2 regions of the Micromonospora sp. CA-111912 genome follow, and region 2 is predicted to be linked to the other one. Evidence: riboswitches for the same ligand, from Rfam matches in the RefSeq annotation. Region 2 holds a riboswitch; the other holds the start of a gene.
The links. A riboswitch is a leader RNA that binds a small molecule or an ion and turns the genes downstream of it on or off. The one in region 2 is predicted to bind S-adenosylmethionine.
Positions count from the first base shown of each region.

Region 1: another riboswitch for S-adenosylmethionine. It lies ahead of ACQPZO_RS15160 (ABC transporter substrate-binding protein); the one in region 2 lies ahead of thrC (threonine synthase).

Region 1 is NZ_CP192007.1:3,659,611-3,668,514, forward strand. It holds gene ACQPZO_RS15150 (HelD family protein) at 1-1,054, opposite strand, end outside; gene ACQPZO_RS15155 (TetR/AcrR family transcriptional regulator) at 1,146-1,823, shown strand; SAM riboswitch class IV at 1,938-2,049, shown strand; gene ACQPZO_RS15160 (ABC transporter substrate-binding protein) at 2,329-3,219, shown strand; gene ACQPZO_RS15165 (amino acid ABC transporter permease) at 3,300-4,106, shown strand; gene ACQPZO_RS15170 (amino acid ABC transporter ATP-binding protein) at 4,103-4,852, shown strand; gene ACQPZO_RS15175 (endo-1,4-beta-xylanase) at 5,018-6,427, shown strand; gene ACQPZO_RS15180 (ABC transporter ATP-binding protein) at 6,500-7,594, opposite strand; gene ACQPZO_RS15185 (ABC transporter permease) at 7,591-8,421, opposite strand; gene modA (molybdate ABC transporter substrate-binding protein) at 8,418-8,904, opposite strand, start outside.
Region 2 is NZ_CP192007.1:6,651,634-6,660,537, forward strand. It holds gene groL (chaperonin GroEL) at 1-172, opposite strand, end outside; gene ACQPZO_RS28300 (cold-shock protein) at 1,223-1,426, opposite strand; gene ACQPZO_RS28305 (GNAT family N-acetyltransferase) at 1,652-2,245, shown strand; gene paaN (phenylacetic acid degradation protein PaaN) at 2,323-3,996, opposite strand; gene ACQPZO_RS28315 (N-acetyltransferase family protein) at 4,118-5,137, opposite strand; gene thrC (threonine synthase) at 5,524-6,810, opposite strand; SAM riboswitch class I at 6,823-6,954, opposite strand; gene ACQPZO_RS28325 (Rv0361 family membrane protein) at 7,152-7,607, shown strand; gene ACQPZO_RS28330 (hypothetical protein) at 7,729-8,439, shown strand; gene ACQPZO_RS28335 (DoxX family protein) at 8,455-8,904, opposite strand.

The DNA of each region.
Region 1 (8,904 bases), 3.0 Mb from region 2:
CCCGGGATCGCAGCCGCTCGCGGCCGATTCCGTAGGGCGGGGACTCGCGCCGGATCCCGGCGACCAGCGCGGCGACGGCCCCGGCGGGCAGCCGCCAGCGGTAGGAGCCGTCGGGCACGGTGAGCGCCTCGGCGGGTACGCGGACGCGGCCGTACAGCGCCCGGTCGAGCACGACGGCCATCCGGGCGTCGTGCTTGACGACGGCCGCGGCATCGTCGTCGACGGCGGCGATCGGGTGCCGGGCCAGCAGGTCCTCCAGGGTCCGCTGGTCGACGTCGACCTCGCCGAGCGTGGGCAGCACGGCCGAGACGTACCGCAGGAAGGCCGGGTTCGGACCGATCACCAGCACCCCGGTGCGGCCGAGCTGCCGCCGGTGGGTGTAGAGCAGCCAGGCGGCGCGGTGCAGCCCCACGGCGGTCTTGCCGGTGCCGGGCGCGCCCTGGACGCAGACGGACGTGTCGAGGTCGGCGCGAACCAGCTCGTCCTGTTCGGGCTGGATGGTGGCGACGATGTCGCGCATCGGGCCGACCCGGGGACGCTCGATCTCCGCAGCCACGAGCCGGCTGCCGCCGCCGAGCTCCTCCCCCCGGTCGAGGCGCTCGTCCTCGAACCCGGTCAGCCGGGCCGGGGTCGGCGGCGTGGAGCTCCACCCGTACCGGCGGCGGACCGCGACGCCGAGATGGTCCCGGGCGGTGGCCCGGTAGAAGGTACGCGACACCGGCGCCCGCCAGTCGATGACGAGCGGGTGGCCGGCCTCGTCGGTGATGTGGCGGCGGCCGAGGTGGTAGCGCTGACCGACGTGCTCGCCCGCCTCGGCGGCGGCGCCGAACCGGAGGCGGCCGAAGTAGGGCGGCGCGTCCGGCTCCTCGGCGAGTTCCTTGGCGTGGGTCCGCAGCATCCGGCCGAGGGTCTCGGCGGTCCACCGGTCGCCGGCCACGTCCGCGCCGGTGGCCACCCGGTGGCGGGCGGTGTCGCGCATCCGGGCGAGCGCGGCGCGGGTCGCGGCCAGGTGCGCCTGCTCCCGCGCGAGTTCCCGGTCGACCCGGTCGTCCATGGCAACCTCCGATGAGAAACATTTACCAGGTAAATATTCTAACCTTAGTCATGAAATTGACCTGGTATCGGCCGCTGGTAGCCTGGGTGGCGTGACCGGAGAGCAGGGGCTGCGCGAACGCAAGCGGCAGCGCACCCACGACGCGATCTCGGCAGCGGCGATCTCGCTGTTCGTCGAACGAGGCTTCGACCAGGTGTCGGTCGCCGAGGTGGCCGCGGCCGCGGAGGTCTCCAAGCCGACGCTGTTCAAGTACTTCGCCACGAAGGAGGATCTGGTCCTGCACCGGATCGCCGACCACCGGGGCGAGTCGGCCCGGGTGGTGCGCGGCCGACGCCCGGGCGAGGCGCCGCTCGCCGCGCTGCGCCGGCACTTTCTCGACGGGCTGGACCGCCACGACCCGGTCACCGGGCTCAACGACGACCCCCGGGTGCTGGCGTACCACGGGATGGTCTTCTCGACCCCGGGCCTCGCCGCCCGGGTGGCCGGGCACGCCGCCGCCGAGGAGGCGGCGCTGGCCGACGCCCTCGACGACGCCGCCAACACGCGCCCCGACGAAGGGGGGCGGCCGGAGCCCAGGGCTCGGCCCGACGGGCTGACCGGCCGGCTCGCGGCGGCACAGATCGTCGCGGCGCAGCGGGTGCTGGCGCGGGACAACTGGCGTCGTCTCACCGAGGGGTGCACCGCCGCGCGGGCACACCCGGAGGCGGTCGCCGCCGCCGACCACGCCTTCACGCTGCTCGACGCCGGCCTGGCCCCGTACCGGGGCTGAACCTCGGCGGCGGTCGCCCGGCGAGGGCGTTGTGTCGGCCGGAGCCCCACCCGGGGTGAGCGTCGTCATAACGACTGGACGCCCGGCCCGGTGCCGTTGCTAGGCTCTCCACCAGGTCATGAGCGCCAGCGTCAAGCCCCGGCTCGCTGGCCGGCAACCCTCCTCCGCGGTGGGGTGCCCCGGGTGAAGACCAGGCACCGGAGTGTCACCGGTGCAAGCGTGGCCTGGTCCCCAGGTCAACACCGACCTTGGAGAACCATGTCTGCTCGTCCTTGCGCCCCGGCTGCCGCACGCTCGGCGTCGACCGCGTCACCTACCCGACAGCCCGCGCTGATCAGGCGCCGGCACGTGGACCTGATGCGGGTGTGCAGCGACGGCTGTCGCCGTCACGCGGCGCGCTGAGCGCCTCCCCCATTCCGTAGTAGCACCCTTCCGCGGCCGCCCATCGGCGTGCCGCGTCCGGCGGCGTGCCGTCCGCGCGCCGCCCTCATCCCAGGAGACACCTGTGCGATTCCTCCCCGCCCTGACCAGGTTCGCCGCGCTGGGCGTCGCGGCCGTCGTCGGCGCCGCCACCCTCACCGCCTGCGGCGACGACACCTCGGCCGCCGCCGACAACCCGTACGGCCTGGTCCAGCCCGGTGTGCTGCGGGCCGGCACCCTCACCGACGCGCCGCCGAACGTGTACCTGAAGGACGGAAAGTTCACCGGCTTCGACAACGACCTGCTCACCGCGGTCGCGGAGAAGATCGGCCTGCGGGTGGAGTTCGTCGGCACCGACTTCTCCGCGCTGCTGTCGCAGGTCAACAACCGCAAGTTCGACGTGGGCAGCTCCTCGATCACCATCACCGAGGCGCGGAAGAAGACCGTCGACTTCGGCAACGGCTACGACTTCGGCTACTTCGGACTGGACGTCCCGGCCGGATCCCCGATCACCGGCTTCGACCAGCTCGCCGGCAAGCGGGTGGTGGTCGTGCAGGGCACCGTGCAGGACGACTACGCCACCGGCCAGAAGCTGGACCCGGTGCGGGTGCCGGACTACAACGGAGCGCTCAACCAGCTCAGGGCCGGCACCGCCGACGCCTGGATCGCCCCGGCCGAGATCGGCGAGAAGTCCGCCACCGACAGCGGCGGGAAGATCACGGTGGCCGCGAAGCAGCTCAGCCCCACCCCGACCGCGTACGCCGTGGCCAAGGGCAACGACGCGCTCCGCGCGGCGCTGGACAAGGGCCTCGACGAGGTCATCGCCGACGGCACGTGGAGCCGGTTGCAGGAGCAGTACTACCCGGGCCGGCCGGTCCCGGCGGACTTCAGGCCGGGCAGCGGCTCGGCGCCGGTGCCGGGCGCGTCGGCGGCCCCGTCCGGGTCGGCCGCGCCGTCGGCGTCGGCGTCGTCCTGAGTACGCGGGCGTGACGGCACGGGCGACGACGAGCCGACGGTACGGATGACCAGCGAGCGGGGCGGACGGGAAGACGACTGATGGATCCACTGAGCACCCTGTGGGAGACCTTCTTCGACTGGGACTCCATGCGTGCGGCGCTGCCCGAGATGCTGACCGTCGGGCTGCCCAACACGCTGATCCTGGCGATCTCGGCCGCCCTGCTCGGCTCGCTGCTGGGCATGCTGCTGGCGGTCGCGGGCATCTCGCGTACCCGATGGTTGCGCTGGCCGGCGCGGGTGTACACGGACGTCTTCCGCGGCCTGCCGGCGGCGGCGACGATCCTGCTCATCGGCGTCGGCCTGGCGCCGCTGGGGATGCAGGTGTGGGGGCCGAACCCTTACCCGCTGGGCATCCTGGCGCTGTCGCTGATCGCGGCGGCGTACATCGGGGAGATCTTCCGGGCCGGCATCCAGAGCGTGGAGGCCGCCCAGCTGGAGGGGGCCCGGGCGCTGGGGTTCTCCTGGGGCGAGGCGATGCGGCTGGTGATCATCCCGCAGGGGGTCCGCCGGGTGCTGCCGGCCTGGGTGAACCAGCTCATCGCCCTGATCAAGGACTCCAGCCTGGTCTACTTCCTCGGCCTGGTGGCCAGCCAGCGGGAGCTGTTCCGGATCGGGCAGGACCACGCGGCGACCACCGGCAACGAGTCGGCGCTGCTGCTGGCGGGCCTGTTCTACCTGACGCTGACCGTGCCGCTGACCCACGCGGTGAACTGGATCGACCGGCGGCTGCGGCAGGGCCGGCCGGCCACGGCGGCCGAGGACGACGACGCGCTGGCGCTCGCCGGGCGGAACGCGCTGCCCGGCGACGCCGCCGCCCGCACGATCACGGGAAAGGACGAGCGATGAGCACCTCGACCGGCACGACGACCCCGGTGAGCCTGAACGTGCGGGACGTGCACCTCGCCTTCGGCGCCAACCGGGTGCTGCGGGGCGCGAGCCTGGACGTCGGCCGGGGTGGCACGGCCTGCGTCATCGGGCCGTCCGGGTCGGGAAAGTCCACCCTGCTGCGCACGATCAACCGGCTCATCGAGCCGGACCAGGGGGACGTGCTGCTGGACGGGCGCAGCGTGCTGGGCGACGACCCGGACGCGCTGCGCCAGCGGGTCGGGATGGTGTTCCAGCAGTTCAACCTCTTCCCGCACATGACGGTGCTGCGCAACATCACCCTGGCGCTGCGCCGGCTCAAGCGGCTCGGCGAGGACGAGGCCACGCAGGCGGCCCGCGCCCAGCTGGAGCGGGTCGGGCTGGCTGGCCGGGCCGACGCCCGGCCGGCGCAGCTGTCCGGGGGGCAGCAACAGCGGGTGGCGATCGCCCGGGCGCTGGCGTTGCAGCCGCAGGTGATGCTCTTCGACGAGGCGACCTCGGCCCTGGACCCGGAGCTGGTCAAGGGGGTGCTGGGCATCATGGCGGAGCTGTCTGCGGGCGGCATGACCATGGTGGTGGTGACCCACGAGATGGGCTTCGCCCGCGAGGTCGCCGACACCGTGGCGTTCATGGACGGCGGGGTGGTGCTGGAGGCCGGCGAGCCGGCGGCGGTCTTCGAGCGTCCCGAGCATCCCCGGCTGCGCCGCTTCCTGTCCCAGGTGCTCTGACCGGGCCGCCCCGCCGGTAGGGTTCCGAAACTTTCGGCCCCGCTGGCCGGGTATGACCGGCGGATGTCGGGCTAGAGCTTTCCGAAACTTCTCGATAGCATGTATCGAAAGTCGCTGATGTCGTCGGCCGCGCGACGACTTCGATCCCCCGGAGGGCAGTCAGGCATGAGCAGCTCAGCAGCACGCGACCGCGGAAGCGCCAGGGTTCGACCGGGCCGACGCGCGGCGCTGGTCTCCGCCACCGTCGGCACGGTGGCCGCCGGAATGGTGCTGGCACTGGCCACCGCGGCCAGCGCCGGCACCACCCTCGCCACCGCGGCGGCCGAGAAGGGCCGCTACTTCGGCACCGCGGTGGCGGCGAACAAGCTGTCGGATTCCACGTACGTCGGGATCCTGAACCGCGAGTTCAACATGGTCACCCCCGAGAACGAGATGAAGTGGGACGCGACCGAGCCGTCCCAGGGCCAGTTCAACTACACCAGCGCCGACCGCATCGTCAGCCACGCCCAGGCCAACGGCATGCGGGTCCGGGGCCACGCGCTGGCCTGGCACTCCCAGCAGCCCGGCTGGGCGCAGAACCTCAGCGGCAGCGCGCTGCGCTCGGCGATGGTCAACCACGTCACCCAGGTCGCCACCCACTACCGTGGCAAGATCCACTCCTGGGACGTGGTCAACGAGGCGTTCGCCGACGGCGGCAACGGCGCCCGGCGCGACTCGAACCTCCAGCGCACCGGCAACGACTGGATCGAGGTGGCGTTCCGCACCGCCCGCACCGCCGACCCGGGCGCGAAGCTCTGCTATAACGACTACAACACCGACGGGCAGAACGCGAAGTCCAACGCGGTGTACGCGATGGTCTCCGACTTCAAGGCCCGGGGCGTGCCGATCGACTGCGTCGGGTTCCAGTCCCACTTCAACAGCGCGTCCCCGGTGCCCGGCGACTACCAGGCCAACCTGCAACGGTTCGCCAACCTCGGGCTCGACGTCCAGATCACCGAGCTGGACATCGAGGGCTCCGGCACCGCGCAGGCCACCTCGTACGCCAACGTCACCAGGGCCTGCCTCGCGGTGTCCCGCTGCACCGGCATCTCGGTGTGGGGCATCCGGGACACCGACTCCTGGCGGGCCAGCGGCACCCCGCTGCTGTTCGACGGCAACGGCAACAAGAAGGCCGCGTACACCGCCACCCTGGACGCGCTGAACAGCGGCACGCCCATTCCGACCACGCCCCCACCCACCACGCCCCCGCCGACCACTCCTGCCCCGACCACCCCGCCGCCCGGCGCGGGCTGCACCGCTTCGTTCTCCCTGCAGACCTGGACCGGGGGCTTCGTGGCGACGGTACGGGTTACGGCCGGCTCGTCCGGCACCAACGGCTGGGCGGCCACCGTCACGCTGCCGGCGGGCACGGCGGTCACCAACGCGTGGAACGCGCAGGGCAGCGGCACCACCGGGACGGTCCGGTTCACCAACGTGGCCTACAACGGACGGCTCACCCCCGGACAGTCGACCGAGTTCGGCTTCCAGGGCTCCGGCACCCCGCCGTCCGGCACCCCGTCCTGCACCGCGAGCTGACCCCGGATCCGATCACGGCGACCCGTCGGCACCCGGCGACCCCGGGTGCCGGCGGGTCGCCGTGCCGTGCGGTCAGTGCCCCACCGGGTACGCGCGGGTCTCGGCGGCCTTGACCGCCGCCCACACCGCCCGGCCCGGGACCAGCCGCAGCTGCGCGGCGGCGGCCGGAGTGACGTCGGCGGCGACGGACAGCGGCCCGTCGAGCTGGACGCGCAGGTTGTCGCCGTGCCGCTGCACCCCGGCGACGGTGGCCGACCAGGTGTTGCGGGGGCTGCCCTCGGGCCGGACGGGGTGCAGAGCGACGGCGGCCGGCGGGAACGCCACGAACGCCTCGCCGGCCACGCTGTCGGCGGCCGTGAGGGTCAGCCCGCCGACCCGGACCCGGTGGCCGTCGGCGTGGCCCCGGTGCAGGTTGAGCCCGACCAGGCGGGCGACGTAGTCGGTGCGGGGCCGGGCGGTGACGGTGGCCGCGTCGCCGGCCTGGACGACCCGCCCGCCCTCCACGATGACCAGCCGGTCGGCGAGCACCAACGCGTCGAGGGGATCATGGGTGACCAGCACGGTCGCGCCCGGGTGGGCGGCGAGGTGGCGGTGCAGCTCGGCGCGGGTGTCCAGGCGGGTGCGGGCGTCGAGGGCGGCGAGCGGCTCGTCGAGTAGCAGCAGGGTGGGATCGACGGCGAGGGCCCGGGCCAGCGCGACCCGCTGCGCCTGCCCGCCGGAGAGCTGCCGGGGCCGGCGCCGGGCGTGCTCGGCGAGGCCGACCCGGGCCAGCCAGGCGTCGGCGACGGCCCGGGCGGCCCGCCGGTCGGCGCCGCGCCGGCGCGGGCCGAAGGCGACGTTGTCCCGGGCGCTCAGGTGCGGGAAGAGCAGGTAGTCCTGGAAGACGACGCCGACCGGGCGGCGCTCCGGCGGGGTCCACGCCCGGCGGTCGGGGCGGTCGAGGTCGGCCCCGCCGAGGGTGAGGTGGCCGGCGGTCAGCGGGTGCAGGCCGGCCAGGACGCGCAGCGCGGTGGTCTTGCCGGCACCGTTGGGGCCGAGCAGCGCCACCACCTCCCCGGCGCGCACCCGCAGGGCGACGTCGAGGTGGAAGCCGCCCCGCTCGACAATGAGGTGGGCGTCCAGCAGCGGCGGCGGGACGGGGTCGCCAGGCGGCGCGGCGACGGTCACGGGCCGGCCGTCCACTTGTCGCGCAGCCCGGCGAGGATGGCCACGGAGACGGTGAGCAGGACGAGGCTGAGCACGATCGCGGCCTCCAGGTCGGTCTCCAGGGCCAGGTACACGGCCAGGGGCATGGTCTGGGTGCGGCCCGGGAAGTTGCCGGCGAAGGTGATGGTGGCGCCGAACTCGCCGAGGGCGCGGGCCCAGCACAACACCGCCCCGGCGGCCACTCCGGGGGCGACCAGCGGCAGGGTGACGTGCGTGAAGGTGGTCCACCGGCCGGCACCGAGGGTGGCGGCGGCCTCCTCGTACCGGAGGTCGGCGCCGCGCAGCGCGCCCTCGACGGCGATGACCAGGAACGGCATGGCCACGAACGCCTCGGCGAGGACGACCCCGGCGGTGGTGAACGGCAGGGTGATCCCGAAGGTGGCGTCGAGCCAGCCGCCGAGCAGGCCCCGGCGCCCGAAGACGAGCAGCAGGGCGACGCCGCCGACCACCGGCGGCAGCACCAGCGGCACGGTGACCAGCGACCGGACCAGCCGCCGGCCGGGGAACTCCAGCCGGGCCAGCAGCCACGCCAGGGGTACGCCGAGGACGACGCAGACCAGCGTGGCGACCGTGGCGGTGAGCAGGGACAGCCGCAGCGCGGTGAGCACCCCCGGCGCGGCCAGCCGCTGCGGCAGGGTGGCCCACGGAGCGCGGGCGAGCAGCCCGGCGAGGGGCAGCACGAGGAAGATCAGCCCGAGCCCGGCCGGGACGAACAGGGCGACGGGCATCCGCCGCCCGGGGACGCGGCGGCGCGGTGTGGCCGGGCGGGCTCGTACCACCGGGGTCAGGCCCGTGGGGGCTGGAACCCGGCGGCGGTCAGCGCGGCGCGGCCCCGGTCGGACCGCACGTACGCGACGAACTCCCGGGCCGCGGCCGGGTTGCCGGCCTGCCGGAGCACGACGATCGGGTAGTCGTTGACGGCCTCGGCGGACTCGGGGAACTCCACGGCGTCCACCTCGGACGCGGCGGCGGCGTCGGTGCGGTAGACCAGCGCGGCGTCGACCTCGCCGAGGCGAAGCTTGGACAGCGCGCCCCTGACGTCCTGTTCGAGGGTGACCGGGGTGAGCGGCACGCCGGCGGCGTCGAGAGCGGTGCGGGCCGCCGCGCCGCAGGGCACCTGCGGTGCGCACAGCGCGACCTTCGTCCCGGGCCGGGTCAGGTCGGCCAGCCCGGCCACCGACCGCGGGTTGCCCTCCGGCACGGCGATGACGAGCTGGTTACGGGCGAAGGTGACCGGGGGGCCGTCGGCGTTGCCGGCGTCGGTGACCGTA
Region 2 (8,904 bases):
CCTTGGCGATGCTCACACCATCGTTGGTGATGGTGGGGGCACCCCACTTCTTCTCGAGCACCACGTTGCGGCCCTTGGGGCCGAGGGTCACCTTCACGGCGTCGGCGAGCTGGTTCATGCCCCGCTCGAGGCCACGGCGAGCCTCTTCGTCAAACGCGATCATCTTGGCCATACGGCGTTGTCCTCCTGGACACTCACGGGCCACCCGAGTGTGTGTCCCGGATGGGCCGCCTGGTGTACGCACCTTGGGACGTCGCCACCTGGCGACGACGACGTCTCCTCGGCCGGGCCGGATAGCCCGCGACGACCGGCCTTGCGCCACCCGGCGGTTGCCCGCCGGGAGCCCGTGGCCCCACCGTCCCGACCATTGGCACTCACGGTATGCGAGTGCCAATGACTTGTTTAGCACTCTGCCTTGCCGAGTGCAAGCACGATGCCGGGTCCCGACCCGGTTCGCGAGCCCTGACCAGCGCTGTCCGGCCGCCGACTCGGCCAAGTTCACCCACTTGCCGACGGCGGTCACCGGACCACCGCACGCCGGGCACCCTTGCCCGGGTACTGACGACCGGGACGGTCAGGTGAGCCGAGACGGTCAGGTGAGCCGGGACATCCGGGACCGCGTACGTGGAGTCTCCCGGCCCCGCTGCGTCAGCCGGCGGGCCGGCCAGGGGCCCGGCCTGCGGGCGGGCGAATTGGCGGACCCGGGTCGGCGGGGCGGGGCAGAATCGGCGACGCGGGACTGGCGCGGGCAGGATCGGTGGTGCCGCACTCGAAGGGCGAGACCGGGCCGAACCGGCTCCACGCGCCCCCGTCACGGACAGGCAGAAGCTCGAGGCAGCCGTCGGGCTGCGGGCCCGGCATGGGACGCCGGGCGGCATGGGACGCCGGGCGGCATGAGGCACCGGCGGCGGGGCCGCAGGCGGCCGGGACCCGAGGTACAGGCGTGCCGCCAGCAGCAACGTGGGCGTCGCCAGGGCTCGACTGGGCTTCCGGCCGGGGTGGGGGCACCCAGCGGCGCGGCGCAGCACGCCGGCGCACCGAAGAGTCAGCCCCGCGTCGAGACCCGGCCCCGCGTCGCCGTCCCGCCCCTGGGGCCACCGCATCCGGCTAAACGCACCCGGCCACGGCATCCGGCTGACCCATCCGGCGGGGTGCCCGTCGTCGCGGTCGCGGGCGGGTCGGCCCGGGCCCGCCAGCCGCGGGCCCCGGACCTGGTCGGGGGTCAGGCGACGACGCGGACCCGCTCGGCCTGTGGCCCCTTCTGCCCCTGGGCGATCTCGAACTCCACCCGCTGTCCGTCGTCCAGCGCCTTGTAGCCGTCCATCTCGATCGCGGAGAAGTGGACGAAGACGTCCTGCCCCCCGTCGACGGCGATGAAGCCGTAGCCCTTTTCGGAGTTGAACCACTTCACGGTGCCCTGTGCCACGGTGCACTTCCTCACGTCGCGCGGCCTGCCGAACCGGCGGGACGCCGGCGCGAACCGGCGGCCCCGGACCACCGGCTCCGGGGTCGGACGACGACCCCGAATTCAGTGACCAAAATCGCACGGTACACGAGCCGTCACGCAGGCGCACGACCGCAAATCAGGCTATACCGGACCGACCTCGACCCGGAGACGCATAGGCGGGCGTCACTGCGGTAAGCATGCGGGATGACAGCAGGTCCCCGCCCGTCGGCCGCCGGGCGTCCCGCGCCGGACAGGAGGGTCGCCCCGGCCACGCGGGCGGCCGTCGTCCACCGGGTGACCCCGTGGGACGCGGCCCGGATGCGCGCGCTGCGGCTGGAGATGCTCGCCGACGCCCCGCTGGCCTTCCTGGAGACCCTGGCGGACGCCGCCGCCCGCCCGCACGCCGACTACGCGGCCCGGATCGCCTCGGTCGCCGTCGGCCGGCACACCGCGCAGTTCGTCGCCGACCCGGGCACCGACCGCCCCGGCGGCCCCGCCGGCCGGCTCCTGGGGCACGCCGGCGGCACCGTCGCCCCGGACGAGCCGGGCCTGACCATCGTGTACGCCGTCTACGTCACCCCGCAGCGGCGGGGCACCGGCCTGCTCGCGGAGCTGATCGACGCGGTGGCCGGCTGGTCCCGCGAGTGCGGCCGGCCGGAGCTGATGCTGGAGGTGGTGGTCGGCAACGACCGCGCCTACCGGGCGTATCAGAGGCTGGGCTTCGTCGACACGGGCGTCCGGGTCCCCCACCCGGTGATTCCGGCCCTGCGCGAGCTCCAGATGCGCCGCCCCGCCTGAGCGCCCCGGCGCTTGAGTTTGGCGTGCCCAGGGGCCCGCCCGACGCCCGCGCGCCGAGAGGGCCCCTGGGCGCCTCGTCAGGCGGGGCGGCGGCTCTGCACGACGCGGAACCGGTTCGCCACGTACGCGCCGTCGGTCAGGGCCGCGTTGGCGGCCGGGTTGGCGCCGCTGCCGTGGAAGTCGGAGAACGCCGCCGACTGGTTCACGAACACGCCCCCGGTCAGGTTGCACGACAGGTGCACCCCGGTGTCGACCGCAGCCGCCTCGGCGGCGTCCAGCACCGCCTCGTCGGTGGAGTAGACGGCCGCGGTCAGCGCACCCTTCTCCCCCACCGTGGAGCGCAGGATCTCCAGGCCGTGCGCGGTGGAGTCGGTCGCGATGACGAACGAGATCGGCCCGAACCACTCCCGCGAGTACGTCCCGGTGTCGCCGGCCGCCAGCTTCACGATCGTCGGGGTGCGGACCACCGCGCCGGGGAATGACGGGTGCTCGACGGCCCGCGACTCCAGCACGGCCTCGCCGACCTTGGTGACCTCGTCGAGGCGCTCCAGCACCCCGTCGTTGACGATCGCCCCGGTCAGCTCGACGCCCCGGGCCGGGTCGGCGGTGATCTTGCCGACTGCCGCAGCGATCCCGGCGGCCACCTCGTCGAAGCTCCTGTGCCCCTGGTCGGTGGCGATGCCACCCGACGGGATCAGGATGTTCTGCGAGGTGGTGCACATCTGGCCGCTGTAGAGGGTCAGCGTGAAGCCCAGGTTGCGGCACATCCCGGCGAAGTCGTCGGTGGAGTCGATCACCACCGTGTTCAGGCCGGCCTTCTCGGTGTAGACCGCCGCCTGCCGGGCGTTGGCCTCCAGCCAGTCGCCGTACTCGGTGGAGCCGGTGAAGTCGACGATCTTCACGGCCGGGTGCAGGGCGAGCGTCGAGGCGAGCTTCTCGCCGGGGGCCTCGGGGGCGAGCAGCACCAGGTTCGGGTCGAAGCCGGCCTCGGCGAGCACCTCCCGGGCGTAGCGCACGGTGATGGCCAACGGCAGCACCGCGCGCGGGTGCGGCTTGACCACCACCGGGTTGCCGGTGACCAGCGAGGCGAACAGCCCCGGGTACGAGTTCCAGGTCGGGAAGGTGTTGCAGCCGATGACCAGGGCCACCCCGCGCGGCACCACGTGGAACGTCTTGGTCATCCGCAGCGGGTCGCCCTTGCCTGCGGGCTTCTCCCAGCCGGCCGTCCCCGGGAGCCGCGTCATCTCCGCGTACGCGTAGGCGATCGCCTCCAGCGCCCGGTCCAGCGCGTGCGTCCCGCCGGCCTGGAAGGCCATCACGAACGCCTGTCCGCTGGTGAACTGCACCGCGTTGGCCAGCTCGAAGACGTGCTTGTGCAACCGGTCGAGGATCTCCAGGCAGACCCCCGCCCGGGCCTGCGGGCCGGCGTCGCGCCAGGCCGGCAGCGCGGCGGAGGCGGCGGCGACCAGTTCGTCGGCGCCGGCGTGCGGGTAACGGACGTTCAGCTCCAGCCCGAACGGGCTCGCCTCGGTGGCCACCCGGTCGCCGACGCCCGGCTGGTCGAGCGGGAAGTCGCCGTTCAGGTACGCCTCGAAGGCTGCCTTGCCGTCGGCGGCGGCGGTCTCGCCGTACACCCGGGGGCTGGGTGATTCCGGGTAGGCGGACCAGTACCCACGCTCCGCGATCGCGGTCAGCGCACGGTTGAGGGTGTCGGCGTGCCTGTCGTGCAGGGGATGCGGGGTCTCCGTCATGCCCGCCATCATGCCCCAGCGGCGAACCGGACAGTAGGGGCCGGCGACCGCCGCCGGCGTGCCGGGACGCCGACCGGGCCGGCGCGGCGCTGAACAGCCGGGCGGTCGCACGGTGGCCCGGTCAGATGGTGAGCTGCCAGTCGGTCCAGGCGTCGACGGGACGGAAGCCGAGCCGCTCGTTGATGGCGATCATGTGCCCGTTGGCTGCCGCGTTGAACGTGTCCACGAAGCGCAGCTCCGGCTCGTGGGCCAGGCCGTACCGCAGGTTCTCCACCTTCGTCAGCAGCCCGAGCCGGTGCCCCCGGTGCGCCGGGTCGACGATGGTGATCTGCTGGAACGCGTGCCACGACGCGCTGGGGCCGACGTCGAGCAGCGTCCAGGCGACCAGCCGGCCGGACGCCACGTGCACCGCCCCGTGGTGGTAGCGGCGGCGGCCCCGGGCGTCGAGCGCCCGCTCGGTGCCACGTATCCGCTCGACGTCGACCCGCTCCGGCTCCCACTCCAGGTCCCCCAGCGGGGCGTCGGTCATCAGCCGGCCGTCGAGGTGGGCCACGTCGGCGACGTACTCCTCGGGGGCGGCCCCTTGCCAGCGGACGGTGCGGTAGCCGGCGGCGCGGGGCCGCGCGTCGGCGAGCAGGGCGTCGAGCACGGCCTGGTCGAGCCGGGCCGCGTCGAGCCGGCGGCGGACCTCGGCGAGCACCGGTCGCCCGCCCACCACGGCGGCGAACGCTCCGCCGGCCCCGGCACGTTCCGGCCCGTCGGGCAGGGCCGCGACGGCCATCCCGACCACCCGTTTGCGCCCCCGCTCGCGCAGCACCCGCAGGCCGTGCTCGTGCAGCGCCCGGCCGACCCCGTGCCGGCGGTGCGACGGGTCCACGAACAGGTCCACGTTGGCGTTGTCGGTGTTGTCGAGCTGCGGCAGGTCCAGGGCGAGGTAGCCGGCCGGCACGCCGTCGCGGCGGGCGAGCGCCCAGACCGGCGCCCCGCCCGGCATCGGGTGGCGGAGCCCGGCCTCCAACCGCCGCCGGCACAGCGGCGGGAAGTCGGGGACGTCCGCCGCGTCGGCCGCCGCCCTGATCCGGTACGCCGCGTCGACCGCACTCTGGTCGGCCGGGTCGATCGGCGTGATCGTGATGCCCATGGGCTGAGGGTGACCCGGGAAAGACGATCGGGCCAGCGAATTAATCGCTGGCCCGATCGGACGTGGTCGGGAGGGACGATCGCACAACGCCTTCGGCGTTGGGTCGCAAGAACTAAAAAGTCTTCGGCGAAACGCCCTCCCGCACCGAGCATCCTGCGCCGTCCGGTTCCTGCCGTCAAGTCCTCGGCGGCGGGTTTCTCTCACCCAGGGCTAAAAGTCGGTTACTCGGGGGATCCGCCCCATCCTCCGTCCGGGCGATCCACCCGTCCACCGGACGGTCGGGTCCGGGGCGGCGGGCAAGGGCCGGGGGAGTGCGGCATGCGGCGCGCTTCCGGGCCGGGAAGGGGGAAGGGCCGCAGGCCGCACCAGGGTCGATCCGAAACAGGTCAGCCGAGCAGGCCGGCGTCCCGGGCGGCGCGCAGCGAGGGCCTGATCCGGTGGGTCGGGCCGACCTGGCCGGCGACGGCGTCGATGGTCTTCAGCCCCTCGCCGGTGTTGAACACCACAGTCTCCGCCGTCGGGTCCAGCCGGCCGGACTCGACCAGCTTGCGCAGCACGGCGACGGTCACCCCGCCGGCCGTCTCGGCGAACACCCCGGTCGTCCGGGCCAGCAGCCGGATGCCGTCGCGGATCTCGTCGTCGTCGGCGTACTCCATCCAGCCGTCGGTGCGCCGGACCGCCTCCAGGGCGTACAGGCCGGCGGCGGGATCGCCGATGTTGAGCGACTTGGCGATGCCGGTCGGCCGGACCGGGGTGATGATGTCGGTGTCGGCGTGCAGGGCGGCGGCGATCGGGTTGCAGCCGGCGGACTGGGCGCCGAAGACCTTCCAGCCGCCGGCCGGGGCCTCGACGAGGCCGATCTCGACCAGCTCGCTGAACGCCTTGTCGATCTTGGTTAGCAGCTCACCGCTGGCCATCGGGATGACCACCTGGGCCGGGATGCGCCAGCCGAGCTGCTCGGCCACCTCGTACCCGAGGGTCTTGGATCCCTCGGCGTAGTACGGGCGGACGTTGACGTTGACGAACGCCGTGTCCTCGAACTCGTCGGTCTCCACCAGCTCACCGCAGAGCCGGTTCACGTCGTCGTACGAGCCGTCGATGGCGACCAGCTCGCCCCCGTAGACGGCGGTGGTGACCACCTTGCCCGCCTCCAGGTCGCTCGGGATGAACACGACCGAGGGGACCCCGGCGCGGGCCGCGTGGGCGGCGACCGAGTTGGCCAGGTTGCCGGTCGAGGCGCAGGCGAACCGGGTGAATCCGAGCGCCCGGGCGGCGGTGAGAGCCACCGAGACCACCCGGTCCTTGAACGAGTGGGTGGGGTTCGCGCTGTCGTCCTTGACCCAGAGCGGGGCGGTGATGCCCAGCTCGGCGGCGAGGTTGGGCGCGGCGACCAGCGGGGTCAGCCCCGGGTCGACGGTCACCCGGGTGGCGGGGTCCTGGCCGGCCGGGAGGAGGGCGGCGTACCGCCAGATGTTCTGCGGTCCGGCCTCGATCTGCTCGCGGGTCACCCGGGCCAGGGCGGCGGCGTCGTAGTCGACCTCAAGGGGGCCGAAGCACTCGTAACAGGCGTGCTGCGCGGCGAGCGGATAACGCGCGGTGCAGGCCCGGCAGACCAGGGCGCGGGCGGGGCTGGCGGTGGTGTCGATGCCGGACGCGGCGAGGGTCGACGTCATGTCGAGGAGGTCCTCTCATCTTTCCCCGCATCGCACCCTGCGGCGGGGACGGAATTGGCACCTGTCCGCACCGCTCGTCATCGAGCGCGCGGGTGGTTGCCGGGGCTTCGTCGGGCCGTATCCCTCTGCCCCTCTGGATGAGGTATTCAGTTGTGCGCCCGAGTCTACGGCGGATCGCCGGCTCCGCCACCCGAGGTTCCAGCGTTGGGCCACTCCAAGGGCATTGAATTAATCACACCGTCACCGTGGGAGTCGACGCCACCACCACCCGCAACGTTGGACTTGATCAATTCCAAGGGGGGCCTGCATGGGGTCTGGCCTGGGGTTTCTACGCTCACCGCGTGACGTACCCCCCGACGCCCGGCATGCCCGGGCCACCCCCGAAGTCCCGCGGGCTCAGCCGGACGACCCGCACCGTGATCATCGTGGTCGCCGTGGTGGCACTGCTCTGCTGCGCCGGAGCGGTCGGCGGCGGCTTCTGGCTGTTCCGCACCGTGCAGGGCACCATCACCCCGGCCCGGGACGCCGCGACCGCGTACCTGGACGACACGAAGGCGGGCAACTACCCGGCCGCGTACGCCCGGCTCTGCGAGCGACTGCGCAGCCGGCAGACCGAGGCGCAGTTCACCCGGGCCCGGCAGGCCGAGCCACCCCTGGACGAGTACCGCGTCACCGACACCCAGGTGCACACCAGCAACGGCGACACCAGCGCCGAGGTGACCGTCAGGATCGCTGACCGGAACAGGGTCATCAGCCTGGTCAAGGAGGGTGACCAGTGGCGGGTGTGCGGGGGCTGATCGGGTGACCCCGGCCGGCCGGGCCTCCGCGCCGACGGGGCCCGGCCGGGGCCACGATCATCCGGGTGGCGTGGGGCCGCTACGGTGCGGGAAGCCCACCCCCCGAGAGAGGAACTGGCCGATGCGCCGGACCCTGCCCAGCCTCGCGATCCTCGCCCTGGCCTGCCTGTTGACCGCGAGTTGCGACCCTGGGGGGTCGACCTCCTCGGCGGGTACGACCACCGCTCCCGCCGCCGCCGATCCGGCCACCCCGGCGGAGGACGGCCCGGAGCCGGCCCCGGCGACGACGGGCCCCGCCGCCCCGCCGGAGCCGACCGTCGCCGGCACCACCGCCGCGCCGCCGAAGCCCGCGCCGAAGAAGGTGCCCGCTCTGACCTGCAAGCAGCTCGCCGGCGCCCACGTCGGCAGCACCAAGGTCCCCTACCAGGGGTACGCCGACTACCTCCCACTGGCCGAGGGCGTCTGGTCCGGCGAGGACGGCGACACGGTCACCCTGCAGAAGCCCTGCGGGATCGGTGACCTCGACGGCGACGGCGCGGCGGACGCGGTCGGCGCGGTCGCCCTCAAGAGCGGGGGCAGCGGCACCTTCTACACCCTCGTGGTGTGGCGCAACGCCGACGGTGAGCCGGTCTACCGCAGCCTGGCCGAGTTGGACGACCGGACCCCGGTCGTCTCGATCACCGTGTCGGGCGGCCGGGCGAAGGTTGTCTGGCTGACCCGCTCCGCCGAGCGCAGCATGGCGGAGCTGGACATCCGGCGCACCTCGTACTACCAGCTCTCCGGCAGCACGTTCACCGAGGTCAGTCACACCGACGCGCCGTACAAGCCGTAGCGGCGGGGGTACGACTCAAGCCGGCACGGACCGCTTGCCCGGCACCGGGGCCGCGGCGGCGGGCTCCCGACGGCGGCGGAGCAGGCTGTCCAACGCCCAGGTGCCGGGGCCGAGCACCGCGACGAGCGCGAACGACCAGCAGAACAGCGCCGCCAGCTCGCCGCCGTTGCGCAGCGGGAACAGCCCGTCGGGCTGGTGCACCACGAAGTAGGCGTACGCCATCGAGCCCGAGGCGACCAGCGCGGCGGGCCGGGTGAACAGCCCGGCCAGCACCAGCACGCCGCAGGCTGTCTGGATCAGCGCCGCCCACCAGCCCGGCCACTCGCCGAACGGGACGGCCTGGCCGGTGCCCCGGGCACCGCCGAGCACGCCGAACAGCGACGACAGCCCGTGGCACAGGAAGAGCAGGCCGACCACCATGCGGAACAGGGACAGGACGAGTCCGCCGAGTCGGTCGAACTTCAT